DNA from 2 places in the Mesorhizobium sp. CC13 genome. Region 1 is predicted to be linked to the other one. Evidence: riboswitches for the same ligand, from Rfam matches in the RefSeq annotation. Region 1 holds a riboswitch; the other holds the start of a gene.
The links. Region 1 has a riboswitch for glycine ahead of PV773_RS24985 (D-amino acid dehydrogenase). Riboswitches for the same ligand answer to the same signal wherever they lie in the genome.
Positions count from the first base shown of each region.

Region 2: another riboswitch for glycine. It lies ahead of gcvT (glycine cleavage system aminomethyltransferase GcvT); the one in region 1 lies ahead of PV773_RS24985 (D-amino acid dehydrogenase).

Region 1 is NZ_JARDJI010000042.1:851-9,141, forward strand. Features, by position in the region: gene rbsK (ribokinase) at 1-814, shown strand, start outside; gene PV773_RS24965 (hypothetical protein) at 1,332-1,643, opposite strand; gene PV773_RS24970 (enolase C-terminal domain-like protein) at 1,808-2,968, shown strand; gene PV773_RS24975 (Xaa-Pro peptidase family protein) at 3,004-4,176, shown strand; gene PV773_RS24980 (amidohydrolase family protein) at 4,400-5,839, shown strand; glycine riboswitch at 5,904-6,006, shown strand; gene PV773_RS24985 (D-amino acid dehydrogenase) at 6,144-7,397, shown strand; partial or broken gene PV773_RS24990 (malate synthase G) at 7,407-8,291, shown strand, end outside.
Region 2 is NZ_JARDJI010000007.1:192,143-205,426, forward strand. Features, by position in the region: gene PV773_RS12760 (CoA ester lyase) at 1-450, opposite strand, end outside; gene PV773_RS12765 (MaoC family dehydratase) at 450-902, opposite strand; gene PV773_RS12770 (DUF2336 domain-containing protein) at 1,049-2,170, shown strand; gene parE (DNA topoisomerase IV subunit B) at 2,194-4,254, opposite strand; gene PV773_RS12780 (GGDEF domain-containing protein) at 4,512-5,687, shown strand; gene gcvP (aminomethyl-transferring glycine dehydrogenase) at 5,775-8,585, opposite strand; gene gcvH (glycine cleavage system protein GcvH) at 8,599-8,967, opposite strand; gene gcvT (glycine cleavage system aminomethyltransferase GcvT) at 8,973-10,073, opposite strand; glycine riboswitch at 10,223-10,309, opposite strand; gene PV773_RS12800 (molybdopterin-binding protein) at 10,439-11,230, opposite strand; gene PV773_RS12805 (cytochrome b/b6 domain-containing protein) at 11,232-12,098, opposite strand; gene PV773_RS12810 (DUF1345 domain-containing protein) at 12,215-12,871, opposite strand; gene PV773_RS12815 (YaiI/YqxD family protein) at 12,868-13,284, opposite strand, start outside.

The DNA of each region.
Region 1 (8,291 bases):
CGGCAAGGGTTCCAATCAGGTTATCGCCGCCGCGCGCGCCGGGGCGAGCGCCGCCATGATCACACGGATCGGACGGGACGCCTTTGGAACAATGGCCCTGCAGGCCTGGTCACGTGATGGCGTCAACACTTCTCACGTGCTGACCGACGATGCCGCCCCGACCGGTGCCGCGTTCATCTTCGTCTCCTCCGAGACGGGCGACAACGCCATCATTGTCGAGAGCGGTGCCGCAGCCAATCTGAGCCCTGCCGATGTCCGCGCCGCGCAGCAGTTGATCGGAGGCGCCAAGGTTTTCGTAACGCAGTTCGAGCAGCCGATAGATGCCGCCATCGAAGGGCTTCGTCTCGCCCGAAGCCAAGGCGTCACCACGGTCCTCAATCCGGCGCCGGCGCTTCCCGTGGACAACGCGATCTATGCCCATTGCGACTTCGTGACACCCAACGAGACCGAAGCCGCGACATTGAGCGGGATCGACACCGGCACGGATGAGGGTGCCCTGCGAGCAGCAGCCAAGCTGGTCGAGCGCGGGGCTCGCAACGCACTCATCACCCTGGGAGCCAAGGGCGCGCTGCTGCACGGTGAGGCGGGCACGCATCTTGTCCCCGCCTTCCGCGTCGACAATGTCGTCGACACCACCGGGGCCGGAGATGCCTTCAACGGTGGCTTCGCCGTTGCGATTGCGGAGGGCCGCGCTCCGGTCGACGCCGTCCGCTTCGGGGCAGCCGTCGCGGCACTTTCGGTGCAAAAGCCCGGCACCGCCCCGTCTATGCCCACCCGCGCTGAGATCGACTCTTTTCTCCGCGACAATGGATAGAACGTCATCGTGGGAGTTGCCGGCGGTTCGGAGGTGTCTGCTCCAGCAAGCTGTGAGGCAAGCAGGGTCGGAGCGGCCGCGCATGCTGCCCCTCTCGCCGCCGGCGTTTGCCGCTAGAGAAGCCAGAGCGTTTCTGCGATTCGAGGAAAAGCGGAGAGCCCTAAGCGTTGTCGCGCCGGTGAGTGCGGGGCCGGTTCGGCGCGCTGCCCGCCGTCGCCTTGCGCAGCGTCGCTGGCCCCGGGCCGCGCATGTAGTGCTTCTCGGGATGGTACCGCTCGTGCGCGAACGCACTGAACCATTCGACCACAGTCCTTCTTAGGACGAACAGGCTGTGAACTGAGAGCATCCTGCCAACGCCGATCACTTGAGAGTGAAGCGACGCTAGCAGTCCGGCGAACGATTGGCGCATAGCACCTGCGACCAACGGCATTCCAGGAAGGAATAGGCCCGATTCTGATCTGTTGGCCGAGCAGGACCCCGTTGGGTGGCTTTACAGCGGCACGGTGCCTAGGTCGCTTTACAGCGAAGGGAAGTGGCCATCCTCCACGCTGACATGGCGCTCGAACCGGTCGAGTAGGGTGTGCATCTGCTTGCGGGCGGCTTCGAAGTCGAGCGAGGCCGCGCGTGCGGCGCGGTCGGCGTCGTAGGCTTCTTGTGACGGGAAGCTGCATTCCCAGCGGACGTCGGGGCCGGTTCCTTCCAGCCTCACCAGGATGCGCCCGGGCTCGAGGCCGAGCTTGAGCCGGATTTCCGTCGCCCTGCGGCGCTGCGCGAGAACCTCGGCCGCTTGGCCTTCCTTGGCGAAGTAGTTGGTCGCTTCGACAATCATCTTTCCCTCCCGTTTGCCGCCGGCGCTCCCGGCGACCTCACGTCTTTCCAAATTTCGCTCGGTGGGTCGCTTGACATCCAAAAATATGATCATAAAGTGTGATCACACTAGATGATCGCATCGTACAGCGGTGCCTCGGCGGTGACAAGGAAAAGGTAACACCCGTGCCCACCATCAAGTCCATCGAAACGCTCATTGTCCAACTGCCGACGCGGCGCGAGCACAAATGGGCCGGCCTGACCGAGGTCATCGGCCGCTATGTCATGGTCAAGATGACCGACAGCGACGGCCGGGTCGGCTGGGGCGAGGCGCCGGCGCTCAAGGACTGGGGTGGCGAGTTCGGCCGCTACTTCGGCGAGTCCGCCATAATCACCCGCAGCGTCATCGAAACCTACCTGGCGCCCGCCGTGATCGGTCTCGAACTCGGCAATTTCGCCGAACTGCATGCCCGCATGGATGCCATCATCCGCGGCTATCCCTATTCCAAGGCGGCGGTCGAGTTCGCGGCATACGACCTCGCCGGCCGTTGGCTGAACGTGCCCGTCCACACGCTGCTCGGCGGCAAGGCGCGCGACAAGGTCGCCATCACCCATTCGATCGGCCTGATCTCGATCGAGGAGGCCAAGGTCGAGGCGGCCAAGCTCGCAGCCGAAGGCATCAGGACGATCAAGGTCAAGATCGGCGTCGACCCGGCCCGCGACGTCAAGATGGTCGCCGCAGTCCGCGAGGCAGCCGGCGAGGCAATGGAAATCTGCGTCGATGCCAACGAGGGCTACAAGACGCCCGGCGAGGCGGTGCAGACCGTGCGCCAGATGGAAAAGTACCGGCTCAAATATGTCGAGCAGCCGGTGATGGGCATCGAGCGCATCGCCGAGGTCGGCCGCCGCATCGACGCGCCCGTCATGGCCGACGAGTCGGCGTGGAATGCGCATGATGCCGTCCAGATCATCCAGAATGGCGGCATCCAGATCGTCTCGATCTACACCACCAAGGCCGGCGGCCTCTACAAGGCGATGGAGGTCGGCGCGGTCTGCCGCGCCGCCGGCATCATCTGCAACGTCAATGGCTCGATCGAGACTGGCATCGGCAATCTTGCCAACGTCCAGGTCGCGGCCGCTTCGCCGGCGGCAACGCTGTCCTGCGTCATCCCGATCTCGACGCCGGCCGAGGCGCAGCACGGCCAGGTCGGCGGCATCTACTACAAGGACGACCTGCTGGTCGAGCCGATGCAGGTGGTCGACGGTGCGGTCGTCGTGCCGTCAGGGCCCGGCATGGGCATCGATGTCGACCTCGCCAAGGTCGAGAAATACCGCGTGCGCGACTGAGCGCCGGCCAGGAAATCCAAGAGAGAGGAACAATCATGCGGGCAGAAATCGTAGCCAAGCAGGTGAGGGCGATGGCCGAGCACGGGCTCGACGCCATCATCAGCTCGTCGCCTGAAAACTTCGCCTACACGGCTGGCTTCGTCGTGCCGTCGCAGCCACTGATCCGCCACCGCCATGCGATGACCATCGTCACCGCCGACGGCCGCACCGCGATCTTCGGCGTCGACATGGAGGCATCGACCATCAAGCGCCGGCTGCCCGACATGCCGGCCCGCATCTGGGCGGAATTCTCCGACGATCCGATGCTTGTGCTGGCCGACCAGCTTGCCGGCCTCGGTCTGGGCAAGGCGCGTATCGGTCTCGAAATGGATTACCTGCCGGCCGGCGACTTTGCCCGCCTGATCGCGGCGATGCCCGGCGCGCGCTTCGAGCATGCCGAGCCGATCCTGGCGCGGCTGCGCCAGATCAAGACGGCCGAGGAGATCGCGCTGCTCAGCAAGCTGTCGCGCATCGCCGACCAGGCGATCACCGATACGCTGGCAGTCGTCGACGCGGGCGATTCGGAGATGGACATTGCCGGACACCTGACCCGCAACGTCTATTCGCTCGGCGCCGAGCACTTCAAGCTTCTGATCGTCGCCACCGGCGAGCGCTCGGTGCTGCCCAATGTCGGTCCGTCCGACCGCATCCTGAAGCGCGGCGACGTCTGCCGCGTCGAGATCTTCTCGGTCATCAACGGCTACCAGGCCGGTGTCTGCCGCACGGCCATCGTCGGCGAGGCGCCGCCCATGGCCGACAAGATCTGGGCTCACCTGGTCGAGTGCAAATATGAGATCATGGAGAAGGTGAAGCCGGGCGCCAGCTGCCGCGAGATCTACGATGCCTTCATCGCCAAGCTCGCCAAGCTCAACCTGCCGCCGATCTCGTTTGTCGGCCACGGCATCGGACTGCACCTGCACGAGGATCCCTATCTCGGCCTGACGCCGGTGCTGGGCAAGCCGGGCAGCGACGCGCCGCTGGAAGAGAACATGGTGCTCGGCTTCGAGCCGCTCTGCTACGACACCGGCTATGGCTACGGCATGCAGAACAAGGACATGCTGCTGGTGACGTCGAAGGGCTCGGAACTCCTGTCCGACTATGCCGACACCGATAAGCTGATCCTGTGCGGCACCGCCAAGCAGGGCGGCAAGGTCAAGGCCGTGGCCTAAGAGGTCGCGACTTGCGAAACGACGGTCCGGGTGGTTGTTGGCCCCGGCCGTCAGGGCAATTCCAGGAAAAGTGTGACGCGGTTTTCCGTCTGGAATTGCCTGCAGGCTAAAGCGAGCATTTTCGCGGTCTGAAAGAACGCTGAAATGCTCGCCACAGCGCTCGCCGTCACGGACCGGCGACGCGATCTGGAGGGTCCGTGGGTAAGGAATTGGGTGGAGCCGCATGCGCACGCTGATCGAAAATCTGAACTTCGCTTTTACCGTCGACAAGAACGACACGGTGCTGCGTAACGCCAGCGTGGTGGTCGAAAACGGCCGCATCGCCGATATCGGCCAGGCCGACGAGGTGGCGGCGCGCCACAAGGGCAAGAGCTTCGACCAGGTGATCGACGGCAAGATGCTGGGCATCTGCCCGGGCTTCGTCGACAGCCATGTGCATCTGTCCGAGACGCTGTCGCGCGCGGTCTTCCCCGATAATCTCAACACCCGCGCCTGGGTGTTCCACTGGGCCAAGCCCTTCTACGCCCACATCACCGAGGAAGACGAATATTGGGGTGCGCTGCTCGGCATCACCGAGATGCTTCGCTGCGGCACCACCTGCTTCCTCGATATGGGCTCGCAATACGATCCCGGCATCGTCATCCGCGCCATGGACAAGACCGGCATCCGCGGCGTCACCGGCCGCCATGCCGCCGACAACCGCCCGGCCGAGCTGCCGCGCGGCTGGACCGAGGAGATGGCCGAGCATCACTTCTTCCCCGACGCGCAGTCGGCGCTGAAGGTGCTCGAGGAAAACGTGCTGCGCTACAACAACACGCTCGACGGCCGCGCCCGCTGCTGGGTCAACATCGAGGGCAAGGAACCCTGCAGCCTCGAACTGCATGTCGGCGCGGTCGCGCTCGCCGAGAAGCTCGGCGTCGGCACGACCTATCACCTGGCGACCTCGATCGAGGAAGCCAAGGTCTGCGAGAGCAAGTACGGCTGCTGGCCGATCACCCGCGTCGACAAGGCCGGCGGTATCCGCAAGAACCTGGTCATCGCCCACGGTGCCGCCGTGTCGGACGAGGAAGTCAAGCTGCTGGCCGAGCGCGGCGCCAGCGTCGCCTTCTGCCCATGCTCGTCGTTCAAGCTCGGCAAGGGCGCGACATCGATCGGCAAGTACCCCGAGATGGTCAAGGCCGGCGTCAAGGTCGGCCTCGGCACCGACGGCGTGTCGGCCGCAGGCAACATGAACCTGATGCGGCAGATGCTGGTCGTCGCCGGCATGTTCAAGGACGCCCGCATGCAGCCCGACGTATTCACGGCGCGCCAGGCGCTGCGCGCCGCCACCATCGAAGGTGCTCGCGCCCTGATGTGGGACGACGAGATCGGCTCGCTGGAGATCGGCAAGAAGGCCGACTTCATCCTGTTCGACCTCGACCATGTCGAGTGGACACCGTTCTACGATCCGCTGCAGGCGCTGGTGTTCTCGGCTTCGACAGCGTCGATCACCCAGACCTGGGTCGACGGCAAGGCGGTTTATGCCGACGGCAAGGTGCAGGGCGTCGACGAGCCCTCCATCCGCCGCAAGGCCCGCGAACTGGCGGCTGCCGCCGTGGTGCGCGCCGGCCTGCACGAGCATGGCGTCGAGACGACCACGACGCTGTACGACGAAGGAAACTGACATCAGGCGCTTCCGCGACTGCCGTTGCGGAAGCGCATTCCAGCCTGTAGAAGCAATGCGTTCAAGAGGCTGCATGGGAGAGATCGGCCGCTGCGAGACGACACCGGCCGACGCCGACGGAGCAACCCCCCAGGAAACTCTCAGGCAACAGTGACCATGCAGCTGAACGATCTGGAGAGAGGCGCCTCGAGCGTCCACCGAAGGGGAAAGCCGCGCCATCGCGGTTAAGCTCTCAGGTACAGCGACAGATTGGGGAAAAACGGCGGGTTTCGGCCCGCTCCCAACCTTGTTCGCGGAGAGAGAAATGCCCCATATTGCCGTTATCGGCGCCGGTATCACCGGCGTAACCACCGCCTATGCGCTGCTTGAGCGCGGCTATTCCGTGACCGTCATCGACCGCCAGCGTTACGCCGCGATGGAGACGTCATTCGCCAATGGCGGCCAGCTGTCGGCCAGCAATGCCGAGGTGTGGAACCACTGGTCGACCCTGCTCAAGGGCATCAAGTGGATGCTGCGCAGCGATGCGCCGCTTCTGATGAACCCCAGGCCGACCTGGCACAAATATGCCTGGCTGGCCGAGTTCGTTTCCAACATCGCAAATTATCGCGACAATACCGTTGAGACGACGCGGCTGGCGATTGCGGCGCGCAAGCACCTGTTTGCCATCGCCGAGCGCGAGAACATCGACTTCGACCATGTTCGTCGCGGCATCCTGCATTTCTACTGGGACAAGCCGAGCTTCCAGCATGCGTTGAAGGTCAATGCGATGCTGGTCGAGGGCGGCCTCGACCGCCGGCCGGTGACGGCAGAAGAAGTGAAGTCGATCGAGCCGACGCTGCATGGCGATTTCCATGGTGGGTTCTACACCCCGTCGGATTCGACCGGCGACATCCACAAGTTCACCTTCGGGCTGGCGAAAGCCTGCGAGCGGCGCGGCGCGCGCTTCGTCTTCGACGCCAATGTCGACCGCATCGCCCGCGATGGCGTGTTTTGCATCGGCTATACGACCGATGGCGCCGACGGCCAGCCGGATTACAGGATCGTCGAGGCCGACGGCATCGTCGTCTGCGCCGGTGCCGCCAGCCGCCGCTTTGCCGCCATGCTGGGCGACCGGGTCAATGTCTATCCGGTCAAGGGCTACTCGATCACGGTGCATCTCGACGACGAGCTCAGCCAGAACGCCGCACCCTGGGTCAGCCTGCTCGACGACCGCGCCAAGATCGTCACCAGCCGCCTGGGCGCGGGGCGTTTCCGCGTTGCCGGCACCGCCGAGTTCAACGGCATGAACCGCGACATCCGCGACGATCGCGTCAGGCCGCTGGTCGACTGGACGCGCATGCTGTTCCCCGATGTCGACACCAACCGCGTCGTGCCCTGGGCCGGTCTCCGGCCGATGATGCCCAACATGATGCCGAGGGTCGGCAAGGGCCGCCAGCAAGGCGTGTTCTACAACACCGGCCACGGCCATCTCGGCTGGACCCTGTCGGCCGCAACCGCCCAGATGGTCGCCGAAACGATCTCGGGCGAGTTCCGCACCGACACCGCGATCGCGGCCTGACCGGGAGCTATGACGATGAACATGATGAACCGTATCGACGGCAGGATTTCGCTGTTTGGCCTTTCGATATCGCGCGAGCTGCACGACTTCGTCGTGTCTGAGGCCATGCCCGGGACCGGAGTGGATGCGGAGAAATTCTGGTCCGGCTTTGCCGATATCGTGCACGACTTGGCGCCGAAGAACCGGGCGCTCCTGGAAAAGCGCGACGACTTCCAGCTGAAGCTCGACGCCTGGTATCGCAAGCACGGCGCGCCGCACGACATGGCCGCCTACAAGGCGTTCTTGTCCGACATCGGCTATCTCGTGCCGGAAGGCCCTGCCTTTGCGGTGACGACCGACAACGTCGATCCCGAGATCGCCACCGTCGCCGGCCCGCAGCTGGTGGTGCCGGTCATGAACGCGCGTTACGCGCTGAACGCCGCCAACGCGCGCTGGGGTTCGCTCTACGATGCCCTCTACGGCACCGATGCCATCTCCGACGCCGACGGTGCCGAGAAAGGCAAGGGCTACAACCCCAAGCGCGGCGCAAAGGTCATCGCCTGGGCCAAGGCGTTCCTGGACGAGTCTTCGCCTCTGGAAAAGGGCGGCTGGAGCGATGTGACCGGGCTTTCGGTCGAGGGCGGGGCGCTGAAGCTTGCCACCGCTTCCGGCTCGGTGTCGCTGCGCGATGCAAAACAGTTCGCGGGCTATCGTGGCGAGGCCAAGAACCCCGACGCGGTGCTGCTGGTCAAGAACGGCCTGCATGTCGAGGTGGTGGTGAACCGCGACAGCGCCATCGGCAAGACCGATCCTGCCGGCATCGCCGACATGATCGTGGAATCGGCTTTGACCACCATCCAGGACTGCGAGGATTCGGTCGCCGCGGTCGACGCCGAGGACAAGGTTCTGGTCTAC
Region 2 (13,284 bases), on a different contig from region 1:
GGTCAGGCCGGCGAGGCGGGCGCTGGCACCCGCATAGGTGCCGGTCGAAAGCACCCCCGCGGCGGTTTCGGTGACGATCGGGATGATGCGGATCGCGCCGTCTGGCAGGCCGTTCTCGGCCTCGTGAACCCTGAGCTTCGCCGACAGGTGCTGGACGTCGGCGCCGGAATTCGACTTGGGCAGCATGATGCCGTGGGGCGACACCGGGATGATCGCCCTGAGGTCGTCGTCGGTCATGCCGGTCGCCAGGTCGTTGACGCGGACGTAGATCGCGGCGCCGGTGGCGTCGCGCCTCGCGGCGATGAAGTCGGCGGCAACCGCGCGGGCATGCGCCTTGTTCTGCTGGGCGACCGAATCCTCCAGGTCGACGATGACCACGTCGGCGCCCGAGGCGAAGCCGCGCTCGAGCTTCTTTTCCGAATCTCCCGGAACGAACAGCAGCGACCGCATCAGCCAGCCTTCTTCAACATCATCGCCTGGCGTCGGCATTTGGCGACCAGCGCGCCGTTTTGATTATAGGCGCGATGCTCGAATTCGACGATGCCGCGATCGGGCTTCGACTTCGATTCGCGCACCGACAGAACCTCGGTTTCGACGCGGATGGTGTCGCCGTGGAAGACCGGGTGCGGGAAGACGGTCTCGGTCATGCCGAGATTGCCGATGGTGGTGCCGAGCGTGGTGTCGTGCACCGAAATGCCGATCATCAGGCCGAGCGTGAACAGCGAGTTGACCAGCGGCTTGCCCCATTCGCTCCTGGCGGCGAAGTCGAAATCGATGTGCAGCGGCTGGGGGTTGAGCGTCATTGTCGAGAACAGCATGTTGTCGCTCTCGGTGACCGACTTGGTGAGCTGATGGCGGATCACCTGGCCGACCACGAATTCCTCGAGATGAAGTCCGGCCATCCGCTTTTCCCTCCGGTTGTCCGAGGTTGATAGGCGTTGCCCGCAACGGGGGCAAGCGGGTTAACGGATATGGTGAACCGTTCGTAAACCATTTCCTTCTAGAGTAATTCATGGGGTTTGGCGCAAATTGCCGGGGACGAAGGCGTATGGTTGTCTCGCATTTCCTCAGGTGGATCGAGACTGCGAGGGTGGATGAGCGCGCGGCGGCGGCCGCAGCGCTCGCGACGGCCTATGTCACCCGGGAGCTGCCCTTCGAGGACCGCTGTGCTGCCGAGGCAGCCCTGACTTTCCTGCTCGACGACCCTTCGCCCAAGGTGCGACAGGCCTTGGCGGAAGCGATGTCGATGAGCATGAACGCGCCGATCCAGGTGATTGCCGCATTGGCCTCGGACCAACCGGAAGTCGCAGCGCTCGTGCTGGCGCGTTCGCCCTTGCTCACGGACGCGGATCTGATCGACCGCGTGGCGTCTGGCCCGGTCGCCGTTCAGAAGATCGTCGCCGATCGTCCAGCGGTGTCCATGGCGCTTGCCGCGGCTCTGGCCGAAGTTGGCGAGGTCGAAGCCTGCGCGGTGCTCGTCGGCAACTATGGGGCCGACATCGCGGCTCTGAGCTTCCGGCGGATGGCCGAGCGTCACGGCCATGACGCGCGGCTACGCGAGGCGCTGGCCGCCGACCCGCGCCTGCCTTCCGACTGCCGCCACCTGCTGCTGGTCAGGCTGGGCGAGGCGCTGAAGGCCTCGCCGCTCGTCATGGCGTCGATCGGTGCAGCCCGGGCGGAGCGCGTCACGCGCGAGGCCTGCGTCAAGGCTTCCCTTGGTATCGTCGAGGCGACGCGTGCAGAAGAGCATGTGGCGCTGGTCGAGCATCTCAGGCTGCGCGGCGACCTGACGACGAGCTTCATCATTCGCGTCCTTGCCCACGGCAAGGTGGATTTCTTCGGGGCGGCGCTCGTTGTGCTGACCGGCCGCGACCAGCAGCGGGTGAGGGCGCTGCTTGCGACCGGCCAGGACCTGGCGGTGGCCGCGCTGTTGCGGGCGGCCGGATTGGCCGATGCAACCCACGCCATCATCCTGCGCGCGCTCAAGGTCTGGCGCGAAGTGGCAAACGGACGCCGGGTCGCCGGCGCCCAGGAAGTCAGCTGGCTGATGCTCAAGGAACTTGGCGGGCAGTCTGCGGAAGGCGAGCTGGCTGGCCTGGTGAAGTCCATCCACCTCGACGCCCTGCGCGAGAATGCCCGCGGCCATGCCTTGGCGATCGCCGCGGCCTAGACGCAGGGATCCGCCGTTCTTGGCTAGATGTCCAGCGCTTCAGACTGGGCGAACTCGGCACGTTCCTGGATGAAGCGGAAGCGGGATTCCGGCTTGGTTCCCATCAGCGAGTCGACGGCAACCTTCGTCTCTTCCTCGTCGTCGATGACCTCGACGCGCAGCAGCGTGCGCTTCTTCGGGTCCATCGTCGTTTCCTTGAGCTGCGAGGCCATCATCTCGCCCAGGCCCTTGAAGCGCCCGATCTCTATCTTGCCGCGGCCGGTGAACTCGGTGCGCAGCAACTCGTCCTTGTGGGCGTCGTTGCGGGCATAGGCCACCTTGCCGCCCTGGCGGATGGAATAGAGCGGCGGCACCGCCATGTAGAGGTGGCCGCCGCGGACGAGCTGCGGCATCTCCTGGTAGAAGAAGGTGATGAGCAGCGAGGCGATGTGGGCGCCGTCGACGTCGGCGTCGGTCATGATGATGACGCGGTCGTAGCGAAGGTCCTCTTCGCGGTATTTCGACCGCGTGCCGCAGCCGAGCGCCTGGATCAGGTCGCCGATCAGTTGGTTCGACGCCAGCTTGTCGTTACCGGCGCTGGCAACGTTGAGGATCTTGCCGCGCAGCGGCAGGATCGCCTGCATCGAGCGGTCGCGCGCCTGCTTGGCCGAGCCGCCTGCCGAGTCGCCCTCGACGATGAACAGTTCGGCGCCGGCGGCCGCATTCTGGGTGCAGTCGGCCAGCTTGCCGGGCAGGCGCAGCTTGCGCACCGCGCTCTTGCGCGACACTTCCTTTTCCTGGCGGCGGCGTACGCGCTCGTCGGCGCGCGCGATCACCCAGTCGAGCAGCTTGGACGCTTCCTGCGGGTTGTCGGCAAGCCAATGGTCGAACGGATCGCGGAGCGCCGTCTCGACGATGCGCATGGCCTCGACGGTCGCCAGCTTGTCCTTGGTCTGGCCGACGAATTCGGGCTCGCGGATGAACACCGACAGCATGCCGGCGGCCGAGATCATCACGTCCTCAGAGGTGACGATCGAGGCGCGCTTGTTGCCGATGAGGTCGGCATAGGCGCGCAGGCCCCTGGTCAGAACGTTGCGAAAACCCATCTCGTGGGTGCCGCCGTCGCCGGTCGGGATGGTGTTGCAGTAGGAGTTGATGAAGCCGTCGCCGCCGTACCAGGTGACGGCCCATTCGAGCGAGCCGTGGCCGCCCTGCTTCTCGCTCTTGCCGGCGAATATCTCGCGCGTGACCTGCATCTCGTCGCCGAGCGAGGCCTTGAGATAGTCGCCGAGCCCGCCGGGGAAGTGGAAGACGGCCTTGACCGGCGTTTCGTCCTTCTCCTTGATGAGCGAGGGGTCGCAGCTCCAGCGGATTTCGACGCCGCCGAACAGATAGGCCTTGGACCGCGCCATCCTGTAGATGCGGGCCGGCAGGAAATGCGCGCCCTTGCCGAAGATGTCGGGATCGGGATGGAAGCGCACTTTGGTGCCGCGCCGGTTGTGCACGTCGCCGAGGCTTTCGAGCCCGCCCTGGGGGATGCCGCGCGAGAAGCGCTGGCGGAAGAGCTGGCGTCCGCGCGCCACCTCGACCTCGAGCTGGTCCGACAGCGCATTGACCACCGACACGCCGACGCCATGCAGGCCGCCCGAGGTCTCGTAGACCTTGGAGTCGAACTTGCCGCCGGCATGCAGCGTCGTCATGATGACTTCGAGGGCCGACTTGTTCTTGAACTTGGGGTGCGGATCGACGGGGATGCCGCGGCCGTTGTCGGTGACGGTCAGGAACCCTTCGGCGTCGAGCTCGACGTCGATGAAGGTCGCGTGTCCTGCCACCGCCTCGTCCATCGAGTTGTCGATGACTTCGGCGAAGAGGTGGTGCAGCGCCTTCTCGTCGGTGCCGCCGATATACATGCCCGGACGACGCCGAACGGGCTCGAGCCCCTCCAGGACCTCGATGTCGGCAGCGCTGTAGCCCTCGCTTCCATCCTTCGCCGGCGCAGGACGCTTGGCTGCAGCCGCGGCCTGGACCAGCGGGTCGGCAGGACGGGGGGCGGGGCGGGCGGGCTGCTTGTCGAGATTGCCGAAAAGGTCGCTGTTGTCGTCCATGCTCAATACGGTTTTTCCGCGCTGCGAATCACTTTGTCGAGTTTGCCAGTTTTGCCGGTCCGGCAACAGTTCCGGTTCTGTTCGTGCACCGCGCCCGATATGCCGCATCGGGCACGTCGAGCGCAACGATTTGTAAACGCTATCCGAACTCGCCCCTGTGCGGCGATGATGGATGCAGCCTTATGCGGTTGCCCCAAGGGCAAAACGCTCGATAACTGCTGCCCGAACAATCGGACAATCAGGAAAGCGGGGCCCCCGTGCTCGACTTCGGTTCCCTTTTGCTCGCGACGGCCCTGTCCGGCGCATGTCTGAGCGGAACGCTGCTTGCCATCTGGCTGACCGCGCGCCAGGCCCGTTTCGTCGTCACGATGGCGGCGGGGATACTACTTCTCGTCCTCCATGTCATCGCATTTTGGCAATATGGCCGCAACGCCTCGCCATGGCTCGGTCAACTGACCTTGACGCTGCTGGTTGCGGGCTTCTTCGTCATCCTGTGCTCGACGGCGCAGTATCTCGATCGTAGCTGGCACAGGGTGGCCGCGGCGCCCGTGCTGGCGGTGACCGTGCTGATCATGGCGGTGACGGCCGGAGGCTACGATGGGCTGGGCTTCGTGCTCGCCTATTCCACCGTCACGGCGCTGCTGGTGGTGATCGCTTCCATGTTCTGGGCGGCCGGCGAGTATGACCGGCGCATCCTGGCCGCGGTCACCTTGCTTTCGGGCAGTGCGGCAATCTCCTTTGCGCTCTGCGCCTTGGTTCTGGTGGCCAACGGGCAGTGGTCGCTGGGCACCGTTCCCAGGAATTGGGCCGAAGACTTGAACACCGCAGTCGTGGTCGCCTGCATGACCGCGCTTGGGGCGCTGACCATCTCGCTGCATCATCTCCGCACCCAGCGGCAATTGACGGCGCAGACGTTGACCGATCCGCTGACCGGGCTGCTGAACCGCCGGGCGCTGACGATGTTCCATGGCAACACGCACTTCGGTTCCGGGATGGCACTCGCCATGTTCGACCTCGATCATTTCAAGCGGACGAACGACCTGTTCGGTCACGCTGTCGGCGATACGGTCCTGCAGCGTTTCGCCGACGTGGTCAGGAAACACGCCCGGGATGGCGTCGAGGGCTTTCGGTTGGGCGGCGAGGAGTTTGCCGTCGTCATGCCCGGCATTCCCCCGCTCAAGGCGCATGAGATCCTGCGCACGATCGGCGCTGCCTTTGGCGCGGAGATCGTGGTCACCAAGCTCGGGCCGCTGCGCAGCACGGTCAGCGTCGGCATCTGCTTCGGCGACGAGCATGCGACGACGCTCGAACAGATGCTGATCGGCGCCGACGCGGCCCTTTATGCCGCCAAGCGGGCAGGGCGGAACCGGGTTGCCACCGCAGAGGCAGCGGGCGACGAGAGGGTCCGCGAACCCGAATTGCTCTTCGCGTAGACCTTGGCGGCTCCCGCACGCTGCCGAGAAAATCAAATCGGCGGCGCCCGTGAGGTGCGCCGCCGATGAAGTCATCTGCCCTCAGGCTTACTCGGCTGCGCCGAGATACTCGGTCAGCGGCGGGCACGAGCAGACCAGGTTGCGGTCGCCGGCGACGTTGTCGATGCGCGACACCGGCGGCCAGTACTTGGCAACGGTATCGGGATCGCCGCCCGGATAGGCCGCCTCGAGGCGCGAGTAGGGATGCTTCCACTCGCCCGCAAGCGTCTCGGTCGTCGTGTGCGGGGCATTGACCAGCGGATTGTCGTCCTTCGGCCATTCGCCCTTCTCGACCTTTGCGGCCTCGGCCGCGATCGCCGCCATGGCCTCGCAGAAGCGGTCGATCTCGCGCTTCGGCTCGGATTCGGTCGGTTCGACCATCAGCGTGCCGGCAACCGGCCACGACATGGTCGGGGCGTGGAAGCCATAGTCGACCAGGCGCTTGGCGACGTCCTCGACGGTGATGCCGGCGCGTTCCTTGAGCACGCGCGTGTCGAGGATGCACTCATGCGCCACGCGGCCGTTCCTGCCCTTGAACAGCACCGGATAGTGCGCCTCGAGCCTGGTCGCGATGTAGTTGGCGTTGAGGATCGCCTGCTCGGTGGCCTGCTTGAGGCCCGACGCGCCCATCATCCGGATGTACATCCAGGTGATCGGCAGGATCGAGGCGCTGCCGAAGGGGGCCGCCGAGACGGCGTGGCTGCTGCCGGCCTCGACATGGCCCGGCACGAAGGGCGCGAGATGCGCCTTGACGCCGATCGGCCCGACGCCGGGACCGCCGCCGCCATGCGGGATGCAGAACGTCTTGTGCAGGTTCATGTGGCAGACGTCGGCGCCGATGTCGGCCGGCCGGGCGAGCCCGACCATGGCGTTCAGGTTGGCGCCGTCGAAATAGACCTGGCCGCCATGCGCATGCACGATCTCGCAGATGTCGCGCGCGCCTTCCTCGAACACGCCATGCGTCGACGGATAGGTGAACATCAGCGCCGCGAGCTTGTCGGCGTGCTGCTCGGCCTTCACCTTCAGGTCGGTGACGTCGATGTCGCCGTCGTCGAGGCAGTGCACGACGACCACTTCCATGCCGGCCATGGCGGCACTTGCCGGGTTGGTGCCATGCGCCGAGGACGGGATCAGGCAGATGTTGCGCTGCGTCTCGCCACGCGAATGGTGGTAGCGGCGGATGGCCAGCAGGCCGGCATATTCACCCTGGCTGCCGGCGTTGGGCTGCAGGCTGACCGCGTCGAAGCCGGTGATCTCGCACAGCCATGCCTCGAGGTCGTCGGTCATCGCGCGATAGCCGAGCGAATGGCTGGTCGGCGCGAAGGGATGCAGGTTCGCGACCGTCGGCCAGCTGACCGGCATCATCTCAGCCGCGGCATTGAGCTTCATGGTGCAGGAGCCGAGCGGGATCATGGCGCGGTCGAGCGCCAGATCCTTGTCTGCGAGCCGGCGCAGGAAGCGCATCATTTCCGTTTCCGAGCGGTTCTCGTGGAACACCGGCTGGGTCAGGAAGTCCTTGCCGCGCGGATTGCCGGGCAGGGCGCGCTTGGCTTCCTTCGGAGCCGTCGCACCGAACAGGGCGGCAACGGCCTCGAGATCGGCCTCGCTGGAGGTCTCGTCAAACGAAACCGACACGCGGTCGGCGTCGATGACGCGCAGCAGCCGCCCGATCTTCTCAGCCTCGGTGGCGATTGCCTCGGCCTTGCCCTTGGCTTCAACCGTCACGGTGTCGAAGCGCTGGGTGCCCGAGACGGTCACGCCGGCGGCCTTCAGGCCTTCCGCCAGGCGGGCGGCAAGACCATGGACGCGCTCGGCGATCGCCTGCAGGCCGGCCGGGCCGTGCCAGATGGCGAAGGACGCAGCCATGTTGGCGAGCAGTGCCTGGGCCGTGCAGATGTTCGACGTCGCCTTGTCGCGGCGGATGTGCTGTTCGCGCGTCTGCAGCGCTAGGCGATAGCCGGGACGGCCCTTGCTGTCGACCGACTGGCCGACGAGGCGGCCCGGCATCAGGCGGGTCAGCTTGTCGGAGACGGCGCAATAGGCGGCGTGCGGGCCGCCGAAGCCCATCGGCACGCCGAAGCGCTGCATCGATCCGACGGCAATGTCGGCGCCGAGGCTGGCGGGCGCGTCGGTGACGGTCAGGCTGAGCGGATCGGAAGCGAAGATGACGATGGCGCCGACGGCCTTGGCCTTTTCGATGGCCGCCTTGTGGTCGCCATAGACGCCGTTGGTGTCGGGCCAGGAGACGATCAGGGCGGCGGTGTTGTCGTCGATGGTCTCGCCGTCGATCTCGGTGCCCAGCGGCTCGGCGCGGGTGCGCACGACGTCGAGCGTCTGCGGATGCGGGGTGCCGGCAAGGGCGACGCGGCTGCGCTTGTCGCGGTGGTGGCGAAGTGCGATGCCGACGGCTTCGGCGACTGCGGTCGCCTCGTCGAGCAGCGAGGCGGACGCCACCGGCAGGCCGGTGAGTTCGGCTACCAGCGTCTGGAAGTGGAACAGCAGCTCCAGGCGGCCCTGGCTGATTTCGGCCTGGTAGGGCGTGTAGGCGGTGTACCAGGCCGGGTTCTCGAACAGGTTGCGCTGGATGACAGGCGGCACGCTGACGCCGTGATAGCCCGCGCCGATGAAGCTCTTCAGCACCTTGTTGCGGCCCATCTTCTCGCCGAGTTCGTCAAGCGCCTCATGCTCGGTCGCAGGGGCAGGGAGGTTGAGCGCGCGATCGAGGCGGATCGACTTCGGCACGGCCTGGGAGATCAGCGTTTCCACCGAAGGCACGCCGATCGCGGCGAGCATGGCGCGGGTATCGCCCGCGCCGGGCCCGATGTGGCGGGCCGAGAAAGGATAGGGTGCAGTGGTCATCTCAGTGGTCCTGTCAACCGATATGGGCCTTGTAGCCGGCCTCGTCCATGAGGCCATCGAGCTGGGAAGCGTTCGCCAGCTTCATCTTCCAGAGCCAGCCGTCGCCGGTGGCCGAGTTGTTGACCAGCGCCGGGTCGCTCGACAGCGCGCCGTTGGCCTCGGTGATGTCGCCGTCGACCGGAGCGTAGACGTCGGACGCGGCCTTGACGGATTCGACGACCACCGCGACGTCGCCCTTGGCGAGCTTGCGGCCGGCTTCCGGCAGTTCGACGAACACCAGGTCGCCGAGCTGTTCCTGGGCGTAATCGGTGATGCCGACGGTGGCGATGTCGCCTTCGACGCGGATCCACTCGTGGTCTTCGGTGAAATAGGTCTTGGTCATGGAAATCATCCTTTGCGGTAGCGATGCTGCGTGAAGGGAAGGGCGTGGACGTCGACGGGCACCTTGGTACCGCGCACGTCTGCGAAGAGGCGGGTGCCTGCCTTGGCCAGCGGGGCAGAGACGTAGCCCATGGCGACAGGGAAGCCGGCCGACGGGCCGAAGCCGCCGGACGTGACACGGCCGGCGGGCTTGCCGTCGGCGTCGAGGAGTTCGGCGCCGGAGCGCACCGGCTGGCGGCCTTCGGGCTTCAGGCCGACGCGCTTCTGCGCCGGGCCCCCGGCGAGGATCCTTGCCAGTGCAGCGCGGCCGATGAACTTGCCTTCCGCACGCAGATCCTTGGGGATCGCCCACATCAGGCCGGCGCTGGCCGGGTCGTTGTCGGGGGTGATGTCGTTGCCGTGCAGGCAGAGGCCGGCCTCGAGGCGCAGGCTGTCGCGCGCGGCGAGCCCGATCCACATGGCGCGTTCGTCGGCAAGCAGCTTGCCGACGAGATCGCGGGCATCGGCCTCCGGCAGGCCGATCTCGAAACCGTCCTCGCCGGTATAGCCCGAGCGGCTCATGAACCAGTTGGCGCGCGGCTCGAAGCCCTGCATGAAGAACAGATCGTCGGTGGCGATGCCGGCCTTGGCCAGGACGGCAGCCGCTTCCGGCCCCTGGATCGCCAGGAACACGCGGTCGAGCGGCTCGATCTTTGCGTCGTAGTCCTCGGCCAGTGCCCGCAGATGCGCCTCGTCGGTCGCGGCGTTGCCGGCATTGGCCACCACCATGAAGCGCTCGTCGCCGAGCCGGGTGATGATCAGGTCGTCGATGATGCCGGCCATTCCGGTCAGGAAGAAGGTGTACTTCGACTGACGGAGCTCGAGCGCGCGGGCATCGAGCGGGCAGGCGCGATTGATAAGGTCCGCCGCGCCCGGTCCGGTGACCAGGAACAGCTTCATGTGGGAGATGTCGAACAGGCCGACATGCTCGCGGGTGTGAAGATGCTCCTTCATCACTCCGGCGGGATAGGTCAGCGGCATATGCCAGCCGGCAAACGCGCCGAAACGCGCTCCAGCTGCTGCATGCAGGTCTTCGAGTGGCAGATGAAGTGTCGTGTCGCCAGTCATGGCTCCTCCAGAGTCGCACGTTACCAGCCGCTTGTGGCAGCCATTCCGTGCCCCTCTGTCTGAAGCCTGAGAGACTCGCGCCCCGGAACTCTGTCGGCAGCGCTTACACCTTCGGCGCGGGATCGAAGTCCCGACTTTCCAGAGTGTCCTTCCCGTTTACGGTTCTTTTGCCTGAGAGATTTCGGGCGATTTCCCCTTCGGCGTCAGCTTTCGCTGCTCTCTCCCGCAAACAGGTGGAGCCCGCAAAGGCCCCAGACGAGTCGTCAATATCCCAACGACGACACTTTGTCACCTGTCCGCGCAGTGCTTATTCACCTGACCGAACGGTGCATGGTCTACCCGTTCGGGTAGTCCATGCTGACGAATCAGATGCCGCCATACCAGTCGTAGCCGCGATCCTCCCAGTAGCCGCCCTTGCCGAGGCCCATGGCGGCGAAGCTGTCGACCAGCTCGATGCCCTTGAGATATTTCGGCATCTTGTAGCCGAGCTGGCGCTCGACGCGGGCGCGGAGCGGGGCGCCGTTCTCGACTGGCAGCGGTTTGCCGTTGACCGCGTAGGCCAGGATCGTCTGCGGGTGGCGGGCGTCGATCAGGTCGATCGAGCCGTAATATTTGACCTCGCCGGAGAGGCTGTTCTCGATGGTGTCGAGGCAGTGGAACACGACATAGCGCGCGGTTGGCTTCACGACTGCCGCGTCGAGTACCAGCGCCAGCGGCACGCCGGTCCATTTGGCGATGCAGCTCCAGCCCTCGACGCAGTCGTGGCGGGTGATCTGGGTGCGCGCCGGCATGTTCATCAACTGTTGCCTGGTCAGCGACAGCGGCCTTTCGACCAGGCCCGTCACTTCCAGCCGCCAGTCGGCGAAGTCGTTGGCGAGCAGCGCCTTGTAGGTCTCGTCGTCGGGCGCGGTGACGCCGTTTGGGCGCTGCGGCTGTCGGATGTCGGCCTCGGAATACTCCTGGGCCAGGCTGTCGCGGCCCGCGAGCAGCCGTTGCGCGCGGTAGGTGAGGTCGTTGGTGCCTTCGAGGAAGTTGCGGACGCCATTGTCGCGATCCTGGAGGAAGTCGAAGGCGTCGCAGCCGGAGAGGGCAAGACCGGACAGGCCGAGCGAGGCGGCGGTCAGGAAGCGTCGGCGGGCGAGCTGGAACTTCGGCATGTCAGGCGCTCCTGTCGGAGGCGTTTGCCTCGGGTTTCGGCGGGTCGGCGCGATACCAGCCGGTGACGATCGAACGCAGTTCGTTGATCGGTCCGGCGGCGAGGATCATCAGCATGTGGACGATGAAGAAGGCGACCAGCAGCAGCATGGTGGCGAAGTGGATGGTGCGCGCCGTCTGCCGGCCGCCCAGCATGTCGGTCAGGAACGGCACAGCGGCGTTCATGCTCGGGGACATGGCTAGCCCGGTGACGATCATCAGCGGCAGGAGAACGAACAGCACGCCCCCATAGGCGAGCTTCTGGAGCGTGTTGTAGTCGCGGCCGTGATGGAACTTCAGCCTTGCGTGATCGGCTATGTCGCGCGGCAGCCTCCTGAGATCGTCGGTCGTGGGGGCGAGGTCGCGGCGCAGGTGGCCGTTCCACAGGCTGGCGGCGAGCCAGGCGGCAAGCGTCGCGGTCAGCAGCCAGGCGAAGAAGAAGTGGACGACGCGGCCGGTGGCGAGATCCTGGCCCGACGGGATCGTGGCCCAGGACGGAAAGGCGCGGGCGCGCAGATTGTCCTCGGGCCCCGACAGCCCGAACACCCCCGTGGTGGTGAATCTCTGTCCGAATATCTCGGTGTAACCGATTGGTTTGGCTTGATAATAGTCGGAACCGATGGTCAAGACGCTATTGTCGAACTGGAAGCCCGATTGCTGGCCGATGTAGAGCGCCGGGTGGGCGTTGAAGATCTGCAGGCCGCTGAGCAGCAGGAAGAACAGGCTGAGGGCCCAGACCCAATGGGTGGCGCGCGTCCAACGCGTCTGGCGATAGACCAGCTCGCCGCGCGTAGAGGTCTCGCCGATTACGTCGTCTGCTTGCCCGTTCATGCCACCGGCCTCTCATTGTCTCGCCGAAGGGGGGCGGCGTTGCGATGATGCTGGCCAAGCTACGGGCGGTGGTCGCCGGAGGTTTCGAGGCTGCGATGAAATGGGCGTGAAGCCGCTCAGTTGGCGAGCGACACCACGAGATTGACGGCAGCCGCGACGATGATGGTGTTGAAGAAGAACGACACGATGGAATGGACCAGGACCGCCCGGCGCATCGGCGTCGAAGTGACGTTGGTGTCGGCCGTCTGGGCGGTCATGCCGATGACCACGGAGAAGTAGAGAAAGTCCCAGCCGCAGGGCCGGCCCGTTTCGGGAAAGATCAATCCGCCCAAAGGCTTATGGCCGGGAGCGGAATCCGTTTCACCGCTGCCGTCCCCTTTCCAGAAAAGATTGGCATAGTGCAGCGCCGTCATGGCGTGGAGGGTGAACCAGCCCAGCGGCAGCGACAGCAGCGAGAAGGCCAGCGGGATCGCGCCCGCGGCCTCGCGGCCGTTGATCAGCATGAAAAGCGAGCCGACCGCGGCGCCGATGATGGCGACGGTGACCAGGAAGATGATTGCGACGGGCTCGTCGGTCTCCTGGGCGCGCCGGCTGAGATAGTCGGCGCTCAACGCCGGCATCTCGCGCAGCACCAAGGCGACATAGACGATGAAGAAGGCATTCGCGCCGATGGCGAAGGCCAGCGGCTGATCGAGCGCCCATGCGACCGCAAGTGCCGCCAGGCCGATCGCGGCGCTGACCTTGAAGACGAAATGGCGCCCGAACGGCTTCATCCGCCCTGTGCCCCGCGGATCGCGCGCCGCGCCGTCTGGTCGAGCGCGCCGAGGAAGCGCGAGCGGTCCTGCGGCGTGAAGCCGGCATTGTAGCCCTTGCTCTCGCCGGTTTCGCGCAGGTGCTGCTTGAGGTCGCGCATCGCCACCGCCATGCCGATGGTCTCCGGCGTGAACGGTCTGCCGGTCGGGCCCAGCACATGGGCGCCGAGGGCGACGGTGCGTGCGGCGAGCGGGATGTCGGCCGTGACGACGATGTCGTTGGCCCTGGCGTTTTCGACGATCCAGTCGTCGGCGGCATCGGCTCCCTTGGACACCACGACGTTACGGATCATCGGATCGCGCGATGGCCTCAGACCGCCGTTGGAAACGAAGGTGACGACAAGGTCCAGCCGTTCGCCGACCTTCACCACCTC